Regions from separate parts of the Actinoplanes ianthinogenes genome, predicted to be linked through region 1. Evidence: riboswitches for the same ligand, from Rfam matches in the RefSeq annotation. Region 1 holds a riboswitch; the other holds the start of a gene.

Evidence for each region. Region 1 has a riboswitch for glycine ahead of gcvT (glycine cleavage system aminomethyltransferase GcvT). Riboswitches for the same ligand answer to the same signal wherever they lie in the genome.
Region 2: another riboswitch for glycine. It lies ahead of gcvP (aminomethyl-transferring glycine dehydrogenase); the one in region 1 lies ahead of gcvT (glycine cleavage system aminomethyltransferase GcvT).

The regions. Positions count from the first base shown of each region.
Region 1 is NZ_AP023356.1:447,127-450,527, forward strand. It holds gene Aiant_RS02145 (L-serine ammonia-lyase) at 1-400, opposite strand, end outside; gene gcvH (glycine cleavage system protein GcvH) at 440-799, opposite strand; gene gcvT (glycine cleavage system aminomethyltransferase GcvT) at 812-1,852, opposite strand; glycine riboswitch at 1,885-1,965, opposite strand; glycine riboswitch at 1,970-2,073, opposite strand; gene Aiant_RS02160 (MarR family winged helix-turn-helix transcriptional regulator) at 2,126-2,575, opposite strand; gene Aiant_RS02165 (methyl-accepting chemotaxis protein) at 2,809-3,401, shown strand, end outside.
Region 2 is NZ_AP023356.1:286,677-290,077, reverse strand. It holds gene Aiant_RS01410 (hypothetical protein) at 1-56, shown strand, start outside; gene mgrA (L-glyceraldehyde 3-phosphate reductase) at 438-1,397, opposite strand; glycine riboswitch at 1,485-1,575, shown strand; gene gcvP (aminomethyl-transferring glycine dehydrogenase) at 1,653-3,401, shown strand, end outside.

The sequences.
Region 1 (3,401 bases):
CGACAAATCCGCCGCCAACCGAGAAGTACTTCTTGCTGAACAGCTCTTCCCCACCGGCTCCGAGCGCCGTGAAGATCATCCCGTTGGGGTGCTCCGGCAACGCCCGCCGCCGGTGCAGCACCAGGTCGACGTCGAGCGAGCCGATCCGGCCGTCCGCCGGCGGCTCCAGCGTGGTGTCCACGGTCTCCGGATCGTGCCCCATCAGCCCCAGGAGCACCGCCCGCGGCGTCCCGTGCCCGTGCCCGGTGGCCCCGAGCGACCCGAACAGCTCCGCCCGCACCCCGCTCACCCGGGAGTCGAGATGCGCGGTGAACATCCGGGCGGCCCGCATCGGCCCCACGGTGTGCGAGCTCGACGGCCCGATGCCGACGGAGAAGAGGTCAAAGACCGAGACAGCCATGACCCCGCCCATCGGCCCGCGCCCCGGCGAACTGAGGTATCACGACGTCTCCCCCGCGATCAGCGCCTCGTACTCGACGTCGGAGAGCGTCACCGGCGTCCCGCTGATCCGCAGCCGGTACAGCCACCCCTTGCCGTACGGATCCGAGTTGATCAGCGCCGGATCGTCGACGACCGCCTGGTTGACCTCGACGATCTCGCCGTCGGCCGGGGCGTAGACCTCGCTCACCGACTTGGTCGACTCGATCTCCCCGGCCGGGTCGCCGGCGCTGACCACCGTGCCCACCTCGGGCAGCTCGACGAAGACGACGTCACCGAGCGCGTCCGCGGCGAACGAGGTGATCCCGACCGTGGCGATCTCCTCCTCGGTCAGCCATTCGTGATCCTTGGTGAAACGCATGGTCCGACCTCGCTATCGCTTGTAGAAGGGCAGGGAGACGATCTCGGCGGCCTCGCGGGTCCCGCGGACGTCGACCACCAGGGAACCGCCGGCGCGATCCCGGGCCACGTAGGCCAGCGCGATCGGGTGCCCGAGCGTGGGCGACGGCGCCCCGCTGGTCACCTCGCCGACCTTCGCCCCGGTCACCGCGTCGAGCACCGCGTGGCCGGCCCGCGGCGAGCGCCGCCCCTTGGTCACCAGCCCGACCAGCTCGGTCTCGGGCGTGACCGTCCGCAAAGCCGCCGCACCGACGAAGTCCGACTTGTCCAGCGCGACCACCCGGCCCAGCCCGGCGTGGAACGGCGTGGTGCGCACCGTCAGCTCGTGCCCGTACAGCGGCATCCCGGCCTCCAGCCGCAGCGTGTCCCGGCAGGCCAGCCCGGCCGGCTGGGCCCCGGCCGCCTGCGCCCACTCCCAGATCGCCTCGGCGTCCGCGTTCGCGCAGTAGATCTCGAACCCGTCCTCGCCGGTGTACCCGGTCCGGGCCAGCAGCACGTCCTTGCCGGCCAGCCGCTCCGCCTTGATCCCGTAGTACCGCAGGTCGGCGTGCTCCCCGACGACCCGCACGGCGTCCGGCCCCTGCACCGCGACGAGCGCCCGGTCCAGCGCCGTGATCGTCACCGCGAACCCACCGGAGTACTCCCCCAGCATCGCGATCACGATCGGCGCGTTCGCGGCGTTCGCCACCACCAGGAACCGCTGCGGCTCCAGCCGGTAGACGACCAGGTCGTCGAGCACGCCACCGTTGGTGTGGCACAGCATCGTGTACTTGGCCCGCCCCACGGCGACCGCCGACAGCCGCCCGACCAGGGCGTAATCCAGGAAGGCGGCCGCTTCCGGCCCGCTCACCTCGATCTGTCCCATGTGGCCCAGGTCAAAGAGCCCGACCGATTTCCGTACGCTGTGGTGCTCGGCGACGTCGCTGCCGTACCGGACCGGCATCTCCCAGCCGGCGAACCCGGTGAATGAGGCGCCGAGACGCTGATGAACGTGGTGAAGCGCGGTGCGTCGCAACAGGGAGGCTCCTTGACAGTCGGCCTCCCTCGCTCTGTCATGGGGCCTGAGAGGTTCACCGCCGGGGGCGGCTTGCACCTTGGGCGCAGCTCACGGGAGCTGACTTTCCAGAGTCGCCTGACCGTTGCGGTACGTGTGCCTGAGAGATTCTTGAGGGAGATTTGCTCCTTCGGCGACCCGTCTCGCTTCCCAGCGGACGAGTGCTCTCCCGCAGCGGCGTCGCGGCGAAGTCTTCTTTTGTGCTTCGGAAGCTATCAGGCCGCGCCGGAGCCATCAAGATCCACTGGCCGTGTCGCCCTTCTCCCCCGCCGCGGCCAGCCGGCCCAGCGCCGGCAACGCCCTGATGATCGCCTCGCTGTCGGCCGGCTCCAGCCGCGCGAACATGCCGTCCAGCGTCGCCGCGTAGTGCGCGTAGGTGCGGGCCAGCAGGTCCCGCCCGGACCGCGTCGCGCCGACCAGGACGCCACGCCCGTCGTTCGGGTCCGGCACCCGCTGGACCAGCCCGGACCGCTCCATCCGGCCGACCAGCTGGGTCATCCCGGGCTGCGACGCCCGGGTCAGCCGGGCCAGGTCGGTCACCCGCGCCGGGCCCTCGTCGCTGAGCCGGCGCAGCACCGAGAGCGCGATCGAGCTCGGGTTGTCCGGGCCCTCCAGCTGCCGCAGAAAACGGACCAGCTGCGCGAGCACCGGCAGCAGCTGCGATCCACGACTCTCGTCGCTCATGGGGAAGACCTCATCACGGCGGCACGGGTGAAACCTTCCAGATCCTTTCGTACGCCGGCCGCCGCCGTTGCCCCGCCCTCGACCGGGTCGGCCCTGCCCCAAAAGTCCGCCTTTAACCCAGACGGGACGTTAGGGGTAAGGAGCGTCTGGTTACCGCCGATAGGAACAGTGGATCCCGACTGCGGGCGGTCACGACGGCGTTGCCGCCGGGCGGGAGCATGCGGGGGGTTCACATGCGCTGGTTGAACGACCTGTCGGTCCGGTTGAAGCTGTACACGGCGGTGCTGGTGGCGGCCCTGGCCGCGATGGCGGTCGGCCTGCTCGGCCTGGTCCGGCTGCACTCCACCGCTGATGCGGCGGAGTACCTGTACAGCCAGAACCTGGTGCCGATCGCCCAGCTCGGCGTGGTCGGTCAGGGTGTGCAACGCTCCTGGAGCGAGCTGATGAGCCTGCTGATCAGTCATGACCCGGCCGCGCGAGAGGCCGACAAGCAGGCCATCGCCGCCGCGGACGCCGACGCCGACAAGGCCTTCGCCGACTACACCGCCACCGACATGACCGGCCGGGAGGCGGCGGTCGAACGGTTCCGCACCGCCCTGGTCACGCTGCGCAAGGCCCGCGAGGAGCAGTTGGTGCCGCTGGCCGCCGCCGGCGACCTGAACGGATTCCAGAAGGCCCGGGACACGGCCGCACGACCGGCATTGAACGCGGCGCAGGCCGCCCTGACCGAGCTGGTCGGCATCGAGACGCGGGTGGCGCAGGAGAAGCGAGCCGAGACGGCGGCCGACTACCACACCGCGCGTAACCAGATGATCGTGGTCCTGGT
Region 2 (3,401 bases), 160 kb from region 1:
TCGCCGTAGCGGCCGCCGTCTTCCTTTTCGCCGGCCTGCTTCGCCTCGCCGCCTGAGGGCCGCGTTTGCCGCGCGGGTATATCCGCCTGAGGGCCGCGTTTGCCGCGCGCGTACATCCGGCTGAAGGCTGCGTTTACCGCGAGGGTATATCCGGATATATCCGCCCCAGAGTCGGCACGAGACACCCCACCTGTAGACAACACGAGGCACTCAACCAAGCAGTACTGATCTCGGGAGTCATGGGCCCGGGTTTGATCTCCGGAACCAGCCGCGGACGTCGCCCTTCCGGGTCGGGCGTTCGGGACGCGCCAGCGTCCTGCCCGTCCCGGAAGGGTCCCTGGCGGGAGCGACGATCAGTGATCAGCGCGGCCCGAGTCAGCAAGAATTTGATCTTGATCGGACGAGCCCGCCACCTCCAGGCCGCTCCCGGCGGTACGTCAGAGGTCCAGGACCGTCCCGTCGATGTCGCCGAGTTCGGCGTCGCTGAGCGACAAATTGTCCAGGGCGGCGATGTTGTTCTCCAGCTGCTGGACGCTGGACGCGCCGATGATCAGGCTGGTCATCCGCTCGTCGCGCAGGGCCCACGCGAGGGCCAGCTGCGCCAGCGACTGCCCCCGCCGCTTGGCGATGTCATTGAGGGCGTGCAGCCGTCCGAGGGTCTTGGCGTCGAGTGCCTCCTCGTTGAGGAACACGCTGGTCCGGATGCGGGAGTCGTCCGGGATGCCGTTGAGGTAGCGGTCGGTGAGCAGACCCTGCTGCAACGGGCTGAACGCGATGCAGCCGGCGCCCGCGTCGGCCAGGGTGTCGAGCAGCCGGTCGTGTTCGATCCAGCGGTTCAGGATCGAGTACGACGGCTGATGGATCAGCAGCGGCGTGCCCAGGTCGCGCAGGATCGCGGCGGCCCGCGCGGTCTGCTCGGACTTGTAGTTGCTCAGCCCGACGTAGAGCGCTTTCCCGGAGCGCACGATGTGGTCCAGCGCGCCCATCGTCTCCTCGAGCGGAGTGTCCGGGTCGGGCCGGTGGTGGTAGAAGATGTCGACGTAGTCGACGCCGAGCCGCTTCAGCGACTGGTCCAGCGAGCTGACCAGGTATTTCCGCGAGCCGAAGTCGCCGTAGGGGCCGTCCCACATGGTGTAGCCGGCCTTGCTGGAGATGATCATCTCGTCGCGGTGCTGCCGGAAGTCGGCCGCCAGGATCCGGCCGAAGTCGGTCTCCGCGCTGCCGGGCGGCGGCCCGTAGTTGTTGGCCAGGTCGAAGTGGGTGACGCCGAGGTCGAAGGCGCGGCGGACGATGTCGCGCTGGCGGTCGGCGGGCCGGGTGTCGCCGAAGTTGTGCCACAGGCCCAGCGAGATGGCGGGCAGCTTGAGGCCGCTGCGCCCGGCGCGGCGGTAGGTCATGGACTCGTAACGATCAAGAGCAGCGGAATACGTCACACGCCCAGCCTAGGCATTCCGATCTTGACGGGGTCCACTGGTAGGTTGGGAACCAGCCGCGCGGGAGAGACCTGCACATCCAGGCGCCGAAGGGGCAACTCCTCCCCGGAATCTCTACAGGCAAACGGACCGCGCGGGCAGGCGACTCTGAAGTGCCCTTTTCGTGGGTATGACAGAGGGGGAGGGCTTTGTCAGCCTTCTCAAGCCTTGGAGTCGCCCATGACGTCGTCATTCACCCATCGGCACATCGGCCCGCAGGCCGATGAGCAGGCGGAGATGCTCAAAGCGATCGGGTACGAGTCGCTCGATCAGCTGATGGACGCCGCGATCCCGGAGTCGATCCGGTTCCACGGCGCGCTGGACCTGCCGGCCGGCGCCGGCGAGGAGGAGACGATCGCCGAGCTGCGTGCCATCGCCGGCCGCAACACGCTGGTCACCCCGATGATCGGGCTCGGCTACTACGGCACCCACACGCCCGCGGTGATCAAGCGGAACGTGCTGGAGAATCCGGCGTGGTACACCGCGTACACGCCGTACCAGCCGGAGATCAGCCAGGGCCGCCTGGAGGCCCTGCTCAATTTCCAGACCGTGGTCACCGACCTGACCGGGCTCACCACGGCGAACGCGTCGATGCTCGACGAGGCCACGGCGGTCGCGGAGGCCATGACGCTCGCGCGCCGCGCTTCCAAGGTCAAGAGCTTGGTGTACGCGGTGGACGCCGACACGTTCCCGCAGACCCTGGCCGTGCTGCGCACCCGGGCCGAACCGCTGGGCATCCAGGTCGAGCTGGTCGACCTGGACACCGAGCAGCTGCCCGAGGAGTACTTCGGCCTGCACCTGCAATACCCCGGCGCGTCCGGCGCGGTCCGCGACCACGCCGCCCTGATCGAGGCCGCGCACGCCAAGGGCGCCCTGGTCACGGTCGCCGCCGACCTGCTCGCGCTGACCCTGCTGCGGGCCCCGGGCGAGATCGGCGCGGACATCGCGGCCGGCACGACGCAGCGCTTCGGCGTGCCCCTGGGCTTCGGCGGCCCGCACGCCGGCTACCTGGCGGTGCGCGGCGGCCTGGAGCGCAGCCTGCCCGGCCGCCTGGTCGGGGTGTCGAAAGACGCCGACGGCGCTCCGGCGTACCGGCTCGCGTTGCAGACCCGCGAGCAGCACATCCGCCGGGAGAAGGCGACCAGCAACATCTGCACCGCCCAGGTCCTGCTCGCCGTGATGGCCAGCATGTACGCGGTCTACCACGGCCCGGCCGGCCTGCGCGCCATCGCCAAGCGGGTGCACGACCACGCGCTGACCCTGGCCGGCAGCCTCACCGCGGCCGGCATCGAGGTCGCCCACCGGGCGTTCTTCGACACGGTCACCGCGGTGGTGCCCAGCCGCGCCGAGCAGATCGTGGCGGCCGCCGCCGCGAACGGTGTGGATCTGCGGCTGGTCGACGCCGACCGGGTGTCGATCTCGACCGACGAGACCACCACGGCCGCGCACGTAGAAACCGTGCTCGCCGCCTTCGGCGCCACCGTCGCCGAGCCCGCCGTCTGCGGCGCCAAGGCGCTGGCCCGGACCAGCGACTACCTGCACCACCCGGTGTTCAACACCCACCACTCCGAGACCGGCATGCTGCGCTACCTGCGCAAGCTCTCCGACCGGGACTACGCGCTGGACCGCGGCATGATCCCGCTGGGCTCCTGCACGATGAAGCTGAACGCCACCACCGAGATGGAGGCGGTCACCTGGCCGGAGTTCGCGAACATCCACCCGTTCGCGCCGGCCTCGCGGACCGAGGGCTACGAGAGCCTGGTCGGCCAGCTGGAGGCCTGGCTGGCGGAGATCACCGGGTACGACGCGGTCAGCGTCCAGCCGAACGCCGGCTCCCAGGGCGAGCTGGCCGGTCTGCTGGCCATCCGCGGCTACCACCGCTCGCGGGGGGAACTGCACCGCGACGTCTGCCTGATCCCGTCCTCGGCG